Regions from separate parts of the Bradyrhizobium xenonodulans genome, predicted to be linked through region 1. Evidence: predicted binding sites of a transcription regulator. Region 1 holds the regulator's gene; each other region holds the start of a gene.

What was found. Region 1 encodes PhoB, which activates phosphate uptake and scavenging genes when phosphate is short. Its sites were predicted from a motif close to TGTCATNNANCTGTCAT; they were not measured.
Positions count from the first base shown of each region.
Region 2: I3J27_RS36785 (toxic anion resistance protein) is a predicted target of PhoB. The motif match lies at 1,345-1,361, and genes of this name have one in related genera.
Region 3: I3J27_RS09385 (alkaline phosphatase D family protein) is a predicted target of PhoB. The motif match lies at 1,761-1,777, and genes of this name have one in related genera.
Region 4: I3J27_RS01890 (DUF2794 domain-containing protein) is a predicted target of PhoB. The motif match lies at 1,390-1,406, and genes of this name have one in related genera.

Region 1 covers NZ_CP089391.1:7,938,477-7,941,654, reverse strand. Annotated here, with positions in the region: gene pstB (phosphate ABC transporter ATP-binding protein PstB) at 1-663, shown strand, start outside; gene phoU (phosphate signaling complex protein PhoU) at 675-1,391, shown strand; gene phoB (phosphate regulon transcriptional regulator PhoB) at 1,414-2,121, shown strand; gene I3J27_RS37535 (GcrA family cell cycle regulator) at 2,224-2,736, opposite strand.
Region 2 covers NZ_CP089391.1:7,787,452-7,790,629, forward strand. Annotated here, with positions in the region: gene I3J27_RS36780 (tannase/feruloyl esterase family alpha/beta hydrolase) at 1-1,126, opposite strand, end outside; gene I3J27_RS36785 (toxic anion resistance protein) at 1,429-2,490, shown strand; gene I3J27_RS36790 (substrate-binding domain-containing protein) at 2,556-3,178, shown strand, end outside.
Region 3 covers NZ_CP089391.1:1,989,993-1,993,170, forward strand. Annotated here, with positions in the region: gene I3J27_RS09370 (SDR family oxidoreductase) at 1-91, shown strand, start outside; gene I3J27_RS09375 (NAD(P)H-dependent flavin oxidoreductase) at 155-1,156, shown strand; gene I3J27_RS09380 (hypothetical protein) at 1,265-1,684, shown strand; gene I3J27_RS09385 (alkaline phosphatase D family protein) at 1,866-3,178, shown strand, end outside.
Region 4 covers NZ_CP089391.1:388,528-391,705, reverse strand. Annotated here, with positions in the region: gene I3J27_RS01900 (Bax inhibitor-1/YccA family protein) at 1-94, shown strand, start outside; gene I3J27_RS01895 (GNAT family N-acetyltransferase) at 314-844, shown strand; gene I3J27_RS01890 (DUF2794 domain-containing protein) at 955-1,326, opposite strand; gene I3J27_RS01885 (DUF1223 domain-containing protein) at 1,907-2,683, opposite strand; gene acnA (aconitate hydratase AcnA) at 2,903-3,178, opposite strand, start outside.

The DNA of each region.
Region 1 (3,178 bases):
GTCACGGCGTTCATCGGCCCGTCGGGCTGCGGCAAGTCGACCCTGCTGCGCATCTTCAACCGGATGTACGACCTCTATCCGGGCCAGCGCGTCACCGGTCAGCTCATGCTCGACCAGACCAATATTCTCGACCCCAGGCTGGACCTCAATCTGCTGCGCGCCCGCGTCGGCATGGTGTTCCAGAAGCCGACGCCGTTCCCGATGACGATCTACGAGAACATCGCCTTCGGCATCCGCCTCTATGAAAAGATCTCCAAGTCCGAGATGGACGGCCGGGTCGAGAAGGCGCTACGCGGCGGCGCGCTGTGGAACGAGGTCAAGGACAAGCTCAACGCCTCCGGCCTGTCGCTCTCCGGCGGCCAGCAGCAGCGCCTCTGCATCGCCCGCACCGTCGCGGTGCGGCCTGAAGTGATCCTGTTCGACGAGCCCTGCTCGGCACTCGACCCGATCTCGACCGCCAAGGTCGAGGAGCTGATCCAGGAGCTGTCCGAGAACTACACGATCGCGATCGTCACCCACAACATGCAGCAGGCGGCCCGCGTCTCCGACAAGACCGCCTTCATGTATCTCGGCGAGCTGATCGAGTTCGACGACACCAGCAAGATCTTCACGTCGCCGACCGACCGGCGCACGCAGGATTACATCACCGGCCGGTTCGGCTGAGGAGACGGGACATGGGTTCTGAACATACCGCAAAAGCCTTCGACACCGACCTCCAGGAACTCACTCGCCTGGTCGCGGAGATGGGCGGCATCGCCGAGCGCATGATCGTCGATTCCGTCGACGCGCTGATCCGCCGCGACGTCGCGCTCGGCCAGCGTGTCGTCGCCATCGACGCCGAGCTCGACGCGCTCCAGAAGAAGATCGAGGAGCGCGCCGTGCTGACCATCGCGCGCCGCCAGCCGATGGCGGTGGACTTGCGCGAAATCGTCGGCGCCATGCGCGTCGCGACCGATCTCGAGCGCATCGGCGACCTCGCCAAGAACATGGGCAAGCGCGTCGCGGCGCTGGAGACCGATTTCCATCCGCTCAAGCTGTTCCGCGGCCTCGAGCACATGACCGACCTCGTGCAGCAGCAGGTCAAGTCGGTGCTGGACGCCTATGCCGCGCACGATCTGCCGGCGGCGATGGCGGTGTGGAAGGGCGACGAGGAAGTCGACGCCATCTGCACCTCGCTGTTCCGCGAGCTCCTCACCTACATGATGGAGGATCCGCGCAACATCTCGTTCTGCATCCATCTGATGTTCTGCGCCAAGAACATCGAGCGTATCGGCGACCACGCCACCAACATCGCCGAGACCGTGTTCTACATGATCGAGGGCCAGGCGATCACCGACAAGCGGCCGAAGGGCGACATGACGACGTTCGCCACGACGGTCCCGAATACTTGAAGACTTAAGGAGCGACGACACCATGGGCGCACGCATTATGGTGGTTGAGGACGAGGAAGCTCTCACCGAGCTTCTCCGCTACAACCTCGAAGGCGACGGCTATGACGTCGAGACGGTGATGCGCGGCGACGACGCCGACACCCGCCTCAAGGAGCACATTCCCGATCTGATCGTGCTCGACTGGATGCTGCCGGGGCTCTCCGGCATCGAGCTGTGCCGGCGGCTTCGCACCCGTCCCGAGACCAAGCAGCTCCCGATCATCATGCTCACCGCGCGCGGCGAGGAGAGCGAGCGGGTGCGGGGACTTGCGACCGGCGCCGACGACTACATCGTCAAGCCGTTCTCGGTGCCTGAGCTGCTGGCGCGCGTGAAGGGCCTGCTGCGGCGCGCAAGCCCCGAGCGGCTCGCCACCGTTCTGGCCTACGGCGACATCGAGCTCGACCGCGACAAGCGCCGCGTGGCGCGCTCGGGCCGGCCGATCGATCTCGGCCCGACCGAATACCGCCTGCTGGAGTTCTTCCTGGAGCATCCGGGCCGCGTGTTCTCGCGCGAGCAACTGCTCGACAGCGTCTGGGGCCGCGACATCTACATCGACGAGCGCACCGTCGACGTACATATCGGCCGCCTGCGCAAGCTGCTCAATCTCGGCCGCGAGCAGGACCCGATCCGCACCGTCCGCGGCGCCGGTTACGCGCTGGACGACCGGTTTGCCAAGGCGGAGCAGACGTAAGGCCGGCTGCAAGCAGGCAAATAAAAAGCGCGCCGGGTGGCGCGCTTTTCTTTTTCTCGCTCGTCCTGGTTTGTGCCGGAACGATGTCGTCTGGTGCAGTGATCAGCGCGGACCCGGCTTCGGTGCCGCGCGGCGGCGATCGGCGGCCGGCTGATACGCAACCCGCGAGTGCTGGGCGCAATAGGGCAGGCCCGACAGCGCCTTGCCGCCGCAGAAGAAGAAATCCGGGCTCGAGGGATCGCCGACCGGCCAGTGGCAGGTCGCCTCGTTCAATTCCAGCAGCGACAGCCGCTGGCTCATCGGCACCACGTTGTCGTAGGTAACAGGTTCGGCCTCGACCTCGACCTCGAAGGCCTGCGCCAGCGCGGTGTTGCCGCGCGCGATCGGGCGGCTCACCCGCATCATGTGCTGCGCGGGACGCGCCTTGCGCGGCCGGGGCGCAGCAGACGAGGGGCTCTTGGCGCGGCCGGACAGACCGAGCCTGTGCACCTTGCCGATCACGGCGTTGCGGGTGACATTACCGAGCTCTGCCGCGATCTGGCTGGCCGACAATCCGGCCTCCCAGAGCTTCTTCAGTTGCTCGACGCGATCATCCGACCAGGTCAAAACCGTCATTGCACCCTTTCCTTCGCCGCGCGCCAGCCACCCTGGGGCTGCACTGCGAATGCCTAAGCCTCGAAAAACCCGTGCCGCCAGAATCCCTTAAGGCTCGCCGGGCACCGAGAGCCGCCCGAACGTTTACGCCGGTACATGAGGACTTAGAGATCAGAACTTCCGCACGAGATGTCGTATCTGACAAGCCAAACGCTACAATATGGCGTGACTCACGCGCAAGAGTCCGCCGACTCGCTTCCACATGTTCCGTGGCCAAAATCCCGCAAAATCGTCACCGCAAGACTACGGATTCAGCGTTTCGCGAGGCTTTCCGGCCGGCATTGACACCCGTCTTGCCAAGCATAAGATGCTCCCGCGTGCCGCCCTTAAAAGGCGGCACGTTTCGTTTTCCGGGCCGGTTGATGGTGCGTTGCGCAATGCACGCTCACGCCGTCCGCAACAT
Region 2 (3,178 bases), 150 kb from region 1:
CAGGCGGCTGCGCCGGCGGCGCGGTGCCGAGCCACCAGGCGGTCCAGCCTCCGGTCGGGCCGATCGCCGGCGTGTCCTCGCCCGAGACGCCCCAGCCCGGATAGTCGTCGAGACCGTTGGCGAGCACGAAGGGGAATGTGTAGGTGGCGTGCAGCGTGTTCACGGCCTTGATCTGCGCCTCGGTGAGGCACTGATCGCCGCTCTGGCCCGCCGCACAGCGCAGCGTCTCGACCTTGAACGCCGCCTTGCAGGCGACGGGATCCTGCACCAGCGCATCGTCGGAGCCGTCGGCCTTGTCGCAAGCCGCCCGCACCGCCTCGCCCACGAGCTTGACCTGCGCCGGATTGATCCAGCCCTCACCCATGGTCACCAGCCCCGAACGGGTACCGGCATGCTGCAGGCCGACCCAGTTGATCACGGGCACGCGGGCGAAGATGCCGTCGAAATCATCGGGGTAGCGCTGCGCCATGGTCAGGCCTTCGCGGCCGCCCTCAGACGAGCCCATGAAGTACATTTTTTCCGGTTTCTTGCCGTAGGCGCGCTCCATCAGCGCGACGGCGGCGTCGCGCACCTTCTTGTAGGCGCGGTGGGCGAAATTCTCGAAGGCTTCGTCGTTCAGCGCGAAGACCTGTGGCGGCTCGCCTTGCTTGGTCTGGTGACCGGAATCGGTGCCGTAGGTGACGAAACCGCGCGCAAGCGGCGACGGCTTGTCGAAGGGATAGGCGGGAGGCAGCGCAAGTCCCGTGATCAGCACGCCGTTGAAGCCACCGCCGCCATATTGCAGCGAGCGGCCGTTCCATTCGACGGGCAGGTTGACCTGGAATTTGATCGGCGGTGCCTTGGGATCGACAGGATCGATATGGCCGAGCACCTTGCAGAAGCCGGGATTGGCCGGCGTGATGCGCCCCGACGGCGTCGGGCCGCGTTCGGCGATCGCCAGTTGCGATGGCGCCAGCAAGGCTGCGGAATCGATCTTCACGGCGTCGGCCCCGCCAATGAGCCCCTTGCAGACCGTATCCGCGTCTTCCGCCAGCGTTGCCGCCGACGCGGCGCCTACGCCCGTCACGGCCGCGGCACCCACAAGCCACGCACACAGCTTCACGACCTTGCGCACCATCGTTTCCATCCCCACTGCTTTGTTATCGCTCAACTGATAGGCCAACCAATTCAATGCAACTGACCGCCTGCCGTCAATCGTCGTGGCAGCACCAACCGCCACCACGAACCTGGCGGCTGGCTCACCGGATCCAGCAGGCCGCGCGCCCTGTAAAGAATTGAACTTAATGTGAAATTTTGTCCCACGGCCGAACGCGGACGGCCCGTCGGCCGACCAAGTCCACAGGCTGTCATCAATCTGTCAGATGAGCCGGGCTTTCCTGCCTGAGCGGCGGGGCATGCTATCCTGCGCCGGCAAGAACCAAGGAGCGAATGGTGAACGAAATCATCAATGTCCCGGCCCTGCCGACCGACGCATCGGCGGTCGCGCGCATCAAGTCCGAGATCGACATTTCGGATCGCTCGCGCCTGGTCACGTTCGGCGAGCGGGCCCAGCGCTCGGTGGTCGAGTTCGCCGACCGCATTCTCGCCCAGACCCAGAACCGCGAGCTCGGCGCCACCGGCAAGCTCTTGACGGACATCCTCGGCAAGGCCCGCGGGCTCGATCCCGCCGACCTCAAGGACAAGGGTTTTCTCACCCGCCTGTTCTCGTCGGCGGAGGCGCGGCTGCGCCGCTTCACCGAGCAGTTCAACGACGTCGCCTCGCAGGTCGACCGCGTCTGCGTCGAGCTCGACCGCAACAAGGAGGTCTTGCGCCGCGACATCGCCCTGCTCGACGACCTCTATGAACAGACACGGGGCGCGCTCGGCCAGCTCGATATGCACATCGCCGCCGGCAAGGCGTTCACCGAGGAATTCCGCGGCGGCAAGCTCGTCGAGATGGAGCGGGCTGCGAAGGCGCAAGGCGCGGGCAGCGACGCGATGCTGGCCGCGCAGACCTATCAGGATGCGGTCCAGGCGCTCGACCGGCTGGAGAAGCGCGTCTTCTATCTTCAGCAGGCACGCCAGATCGGCATCCAGCAGCTGCCGCAGATCCGCATCGTCCAGTCCGGCGACGAGACCCTGATCGAGAATTTGCAGGCCACGACCGAGCTGACGATTCCCGTATGGAAGCAGAAGATGATCCTGCTGCTCGGCCTGAACCGGCAGAAGTCGGCGCTGGAGCTGCAGAAGACGGTCACCGACGCGACCAACGAGATGATACGCCAGGCTTCCGAGATGATGAAGACCCAGGCGATCGAGATCGAGAAGCAGTCGCAGCGCGGCATCGTCGATATCCAGACGCTGGAGAAGACCAACCGGGATCTGATCGACACCATCGCCGGCGTGCTCAATGTGCAGGAGCAGGGCCGCACCAAGCGCGCCGAGATCGAGCACCGGATGGCGGAGCTGACGGACGAGTTGAAGACCGCGATATCCAAGGCTGCGCCTTGATGCGTACTTTGTAACGGTTTCTCGATGAAGCTTCTGCATAAGGGCTGCCGCATGAAGGCTCGCGCATGAGGACTTTCCGTTTCCTGCGGCGCCCGCTGGCGCTGCTCGCGGCAGTGCCGCTGATGGCCGCGCTGCTGTCGGGCTGCGGCGGGCCCGGGCCGCAATTCACCATTCTGTCGGGTTCGGAGAACGACATCCTCGAGCCGCTGGTGCAGGAGTTCTGCAAGTCGCGCAACGCGACCTGCACCATGCGCTATCAGGGCTCGCTCGACATCGCCCTGGCGCTGAAAGCCGGCGATCCCGGCGCCGACGCGGTGTGGCCGGCCGCCTCGATCTGGATCGACATGTTCGACACGACGCGGCGCGTGAAGATGGTCAAGTCGATCGTGCAGATGCCGGTCATTCTCGGCGTGCGCCGCTCCAAGGCGCAGGAGCTCGGCTGGATCGGCGCCAAGGTAACCGCCAAGGACATCCTCGCGGCCGTCGAGGGCGGCAAGCTGAAATTCCTGATGACGTCGGCGACGCAGTCCAATTCGGGCGCGGCCGCCTATCTTGCGATGCTGGCGGCCGGCATCGGCAAGCCCGACCTGATCGAGGCCGGCGATCTCGACAAGCCCGAGGTGCTGGCGACGGCGCGGGGATTGCTGAAAGGCGTCGAGCGCAGCGCGGGCTCCAGCGGCTGGCTCGC
Region 3 (3,178 bases), 2.3 Mb from region 1:
CGTGGCTGACTCCTATTGGCAGCTCTACCAGCAGCCGAAGAGCGCCTGGACCTTCGAGATGGAGATCCGCCCCTTCGGAGAGAAATGGTGACCGCGGCGCAAAAGTCCGGCTAGACTGAACCCAACCCAAGCAAAATTCCGGGAGGTACTTTAAGTGAAGACCGCGATCACCGAACTGTTCGGCATCGAGCACCCGATCATCCAGGGCGGCATGCATTTCGTCGGCTTTGCCGAGCTGGCCGCGGCCGTCTCCAATGCCGGCGGGCTCGGCATCATCACGGGCCTCACGCAGAAGACGCCGGAATTGCTCGCCAAGGAGATCGCGCGCTGCCGCGACATGACCGACAAGCCGTTCGGTGTGAACCTCACCTTCCTGCCGACATTCGCGGCGCCGCCCTATCCGGAATACATCGCGGCCATCGTCGAAGGCGGCATCAAGGCGGTGGAGACCGCGGGCCGCAGCCCGGAAGTCTACATGCCCGCGCTGAAAGCCGCCGGCATCAAGGTCATCCATAAGTGCACCTCGGTGCGTCATTCGCTGAAGGCCGAGCGTATCGGCTGCGACGCCGTCAGCGTCGATGGCTTCGAGTGCGGCGGCCATCCCGGCGAAGACGACATTCCCAACATGATCCTGCTGCCGCGCGCCGCGGAGGAGTTGAAGATCCCGTTCGTCGCCTCCGGCGGCATGGCTGATGGGCGCAGCCTCGTCGCGGCGCTGTCGTTGGGCGCGGCCGGCATGAACATGGGCACGCGCTTCATCGCCACCAAGGAAGCGCCCGTCCATCAGAATGTGAAGAACGCACTGGTCGCGGCGACCGAGCTCGACACCCGCCTGATCATGCGCAGCCTGCGCAACACCGAGCGCGTGCTGAAGAACGCCAATGTCGATCGCCTCATCGAGATCGAACGCGAGAAGGGCGACAAGCTGAAGATCGACGACATCCACGACCAGGTCGCAGGCGTCTATCCCAGGATCATGCTGGAGGGGCAGATGGACGCGGGCGCCTGGAGCTGCGGCATGGTCGCCGGCCTCATCCACGATATCCCCTCCTGCAAGGAACTCGTCGATCGCATCATGTCCGAGGCGGACCAGATCATCCGAAGCCGGTTGATGGGGTTCCTGGATGGAACGGCGATGGCGAAAAAGGTCGCCTGACACCGCCAAACTTCTTAACCAATGCGGCACTTGACCGCTGGAATTGCGCCCGACGCCTCCTAAATAGGGATAAATTACTCCTTAAATAATCAATTTCAGGAGGCGTCCGTGGTCCTGAAGAGCGTTCATTTTGCTGTTGCTGCCGTCCTCGTTCTCGCATGGGGCGGCATCGCGCGCGCCGACGACTACAAGCCTGACGAATATCTCAGTCTCGATCTGTCCAAGGCGGTGCTGTCGCCGAAGCGGCTCGGGCCCGAGACGCAATTCGCGCCGGTGGCTTTGGAGGCGAAGGGCGGCAACGAGGCGCAGGCCCGCGCCGAGCCGGTCGACGTGCCGAAGAAGGTCGCCGCCGAACGCGTCCACGCGGCCGAGCCGAAGGTTGCGCGTGCGAAGAGCACGCAGCCGCGCGGTGCAGCGCGCACCAAGCTCACCCATCGCCATGGCAATCCGCTCGACGCGCAGGCGAGAGATACCCGCATCCAGACCTGGCCCTGCCGCTCCGGCGGCATCTGCAACTGGCAGCGCTAGAGGCGCAGCACTCTCTTCGCCTCTCCCCGCAAGCGGGGCGAGGTGGTGCACCGTTCGCATCCGCTGCAGCCGCGCACGTCATCCGCACGTCGTAAAACCGTAGACCCGGGGTCAAGAAACCGTAAGCCGGGAGTCAAACGACGCAGGCACCTTCCGTCGCGATTCGACGAAGGTTTCCTGAATGGCATCGCCCCGCGCCTCGCGCGCATGGACCCGGCGGCAGTTCCTGGTCCGCTCGACCTCCAGCCTCGCTGTTGCCGCGCTAGCAAAGCCATCGCTCAGCCGTGCCGCCGATCGTCCGCAGATCGCGGGCGGCATCCAGTCCGGTGACGTCTCAGACGGCTCTGCCGTGATCTGGGCCCGCGCCGACCGGCCCGCACGGATGCAGGTGGAGTATTCGACCGTCGAGAGCTTCAAGACCATCGTTGCGTCGGCTTCGCGCGACGCCTTGCCCGATGCCGACTTCACCGCAAAACTGCTGCTGAACGATCTGCCGGCTGGGCAGGACATCTTCTATCGCGTGCGCTTCGACGACATCGCCACGGGCATTGCCGGCGAAAGCCGCACCGGTCATTTCCGCACCCCACCGGCCGCGGGCCGATCGATCTCGTTCGTGTGGTCCGGCGACGTCGCAGGGCAGGGCTGGGGCATCGACATCGCGCGCGGTGGCTATCGCAGCTATCGCACCATGCTCGACAATCGCCCGGATTTCTTCATCCACTCCGGCGATCACATCTACGCCGACTGCACCATCCCTTCCGAACAGAAGCTGCCGAACGGCGAGACCTGGCGCAATCTGGTGACCGAGGAAAAAGCCGAGGTCGCGCACACGCTGGCGCAATTCCGCGGCAACTACAAATACAATCATCTCGACGAGCATTTTCGCGCCTTCCACGCCGAGGTGCCGATGCTCGCGCAGTGGGACGACCACGAGGTCACCAACGATTGGTCGCCGACCGGCAGCTATGACGCGGCCGGTTATGAGGACGACGGCACCCCGCGCCTGGTCGCGCGCGCCCGCCGCGCCTTCTTCGACTTCATGCCGATCCGCGATCTCGGCGCGCGCCAGGGCCGGGTCTATCGCAAGATCGCCTACGGTCCGCTGCTCGACGTCTTCATGATCGACATGCGCAGTTTTCGCGATGACAGTTGGAACAAGGGCGACGATCACCGCGGCTGGATTCTCGGCGCCGAGCAGCTCGCCTGGCTAAAGCGCGAGCTTGCAGCGTCGCGCGCGACCTGGAAGGTGATCGCGGCCGACCTGCCGATCGGCCTCGTCAGTCTCGATGCCGTCGCGCTCGGCAATGGCGCGCCCGACCGGCGCGAGCATGAGATCGCCGATCTCCTGGCCTCCATCAAGCGCGCCGGCATCCGCAACATCGTCTGGCTCACCGCAGATATGCACTACACCGCCGCGCACTATTATGATCCGAGCAAGGCGCAGTTTCAGGATTTCGAGCCGTTCTGGGAGTTCGTCTCCGGCCCGCTGCATGC
Region 4 (3,178 bases), 730 kb from region 1:
AGAGCGTGCGGCCATCACCGGCGCGCTGTCGCTGTACCTGAACTTCATCAACCTGTTCACGCTGCTGCTGCAGCTCCTCGGCCAGCGCGACTAAGCGCCAGGATGAGAGAACGGACTCGAACCCCGGCCGAAAGGCCGGGGTTTTTGTTTGGGTCTTTGACCTCTCCTCGTCATTGCGAGGAGCTCTTGCGACGAAGCAATCCAGAGTCCCTCCGCAGATGCATTTCTGGATTGCTTCGCTGCGCTCACAATGACGGGTAGGGCAACGCCGAGGCCCCTTCCAGCGGCCGGGCGAAGGCTCTAATCTTCCCGCATGTCCGCACCTGAAATCAGGCCCACCACCGAGGCCGACCTTCCCGCCATCACCGCCATCTACCAGCAGGCTGTCCGCGAGGGCACCGCGACGTTCGAGCTGGAGCCACCCGACCTCGCCGAAATGACGCGCCGTTATCGCGCGCTGGTCGACGGCGGCTATCCCTATTTCGTCGCCATCCTCGAGGGACGCGTGGCCGGCTATGCCTATGCCGGCGCCTACCGGCCGCGGCCGGCCTACCGCTTCACGGTCGAGAACTCGATCTATCTCGACCCCTCCTTCCATCGCCGCGGCGTCGGCTCGTTGCTGCTGGAGCGGCTGATCACCGAATGCGAGGCGCGCGGCTTCCGCCAGATGATCGCGGTGATCGGCGATTCCGCCAATGCCGGCTCGATCGGCGTGCACACGCGGGGCGGCTTCAAGATGATCGGCACGCATCCCAGCGTCGGGCTGAAATTCGGCCGCTGGCTGGACACGGTGATGATGCAGCGCGACCTCGGCGAAGGCGCGAGCACGGTACCAACAAAATAGGTCTCGTAGGGTGGGCAAAGCGAAGCATGCCCACCAAGCGCGGCGATTGAGGAGAGATGGTGGGCACGGCGCTGCGCGCCTTTGCCCACTCTACGGCACCGTTCGTGGCGCTACACCACCGCCAGCTTGCGATCGATCACCAGCAGCACGCGCTCGAGCTCGTGGCCGCGGCGCAGGATCAGGCCGGTCGCCGAGATCACGCTGTACATGCCCTGCTTGCGCGCGAGGCGCGGATCCTTCTCGATGCGATAGATCGGCACTTCCGACGCGCGGCGGAAGACCGAGAACACGGCGCGGTCCTTGAGGAAGTCGATGGCATAGTCGCGCCACTCGCCGTCCGCGACCATGCGGCCATAGAGATTGAGGATGCGATGCAGCTCGAGCCGGTTGAACGTCACCCGGTTCGGTTGGGCGTTCGCAGCGACGGGATGCGCCGCCGCGCGCTGCCCGCTCGGATCGGCATCCTCCGACATCACACTCATGGAGCGCCTCCTGTCGCATCAGCATGACCGCGTCCGCGAAGACCGTCCCCGGAACCGCGGATCATGACAGTTGCATGATTGCGCCAACCGTCCCCCATCGCAAGAGCCTCTTCCACTCAACCGATCGAATCGGCTGCGAATCAGGGCACACGCAATAGTGGAACTCTGTCGCGGCAAACCGTCACGGGATCGTTAGCAGGAATCACAGGATCGCCGCTTTTCCGCCAAGCGCCCGCCGCCCTGCATTGCGAAAAGACCTGTGTGCGTTGACCCGGTCCTTTCGGTTCCGGATTCCTCAGCCCCCAGCCCCCCGGGGTCGAACAGGATCGGGTCTGTACGCGCGACAAGGAGGGCCAACGCGAGTTGGTCCTTTTTTGTTTGTGTCGGGATGTTTCCGGCGCGACCCGCTTTTTCCGAACCTCCGCGCAAAAATTCCCTCCCCTCATCCTGAGGAGCCGCGAAGCGGCGTCTCGAAGGATCGAGGCCACGCTGCGCCAGCCGGGCCTGCATGGTTCGAGACGGCGCTGGCGCGCCTCCTCACCATGAGGATTGAGAGTACGAAGCAAGAGAGAAATTCGGATCAGTGCAGCGACGTATACGCCGCGCCGAGCATCGCACCCGGCTTCTCTCGGCTGCCGTCCTGGACATAGACCACCGCGCCGTCGACGCCGTCGCGCGTGAGGTTCTCGATCGGCACGGTCCAGCTCTCCGGACGGCCGGTCCAGTCGCCGACCTTGAGCAGGTTGCGCACGACGTTGTGATAGGTGACCTGCTGTCCGCGATTTTCGCCGCGGCTGATCGCGATCGGCACCGATCTGGCGACCGAACAGATCCAGACCTCGCCGTGCGAGACCGCCGGCTCCTTGCTCGCGGCCACCGAGACGTTGATCTGCTTGCCCGAGAGCGACATCGTCACCGGCACGCTCATCACGCCGACGCCCCGGTCGGTCTTGCCGATCGCATTCTCGATGCCGGTCCGGTCGCTGCCGATGACATGGGTGGAGCCGTTGACCACGACCTGCGGCGTGTAGACTTCGCGATCGCCACGCATGCGCGAATAGGCACGCTGCCGTGCGGAGAAGCGCGAATCCGCCAGCGTGTCCTTCCAGCCGAGATAATCCCAATAGTCGATCGGCATGCTCAGCGCGATGATCGAGGGATCCTTGGAGAGATCGCCGATGATCTGGTCGGCGGGCGGGCAGGACGAGCAGCCCTGCGAGGTAAACAATTCGACAACGGCGCGGGGATCGGCGTGGGCGGGGCGGATGACGGCGACGATGGCACAGATGCCGAGTGCCCCCGACCAGAGTGCACCGGACCAGCGCGTAACCAGATTAGAAGCCATCATTCCAGTCATGTCTAACGTCACACATCGTCACTCGTTGGGGGAAAGCTTATCGCCTGATGGTCACCGTAGTCTTACGGGGCGCGGCACATTAGACCATCGGAGACGGGTTTCCGCCTGATGGGGCCATCTGAAGCGTGCCGCAAACGCGCGAAGGCGGCCTTTTGATAGGCCGCCTTCGTTTAACCTTCTACTCACTTCGCAGTGAGCCAATGTTCACAAATCCGCGCTTTACGCCGCGAGCTTGCGCAGCACGTAGTGCAGGATGCCGCCGTTGCGGTAGTAATCGAGCTCGTCGAGCGTATCGATGCGGCAAAGCAGCGAAACGCGCTGCAACGAGCCGTCGCCGGACACGATCTCCGCGATCAGCTTCTGGCGCGGCTTCAGATCGCCGACCAGACCGCGCAGCGTGACCTTCTCGTCGCCCTTGAGGCCGAGCGACGACCAGGAGGTGCCGTCCTCGAAGGTCAGCGGCAGCACGCCCATGCCGACCAGGTTGGAGCGATG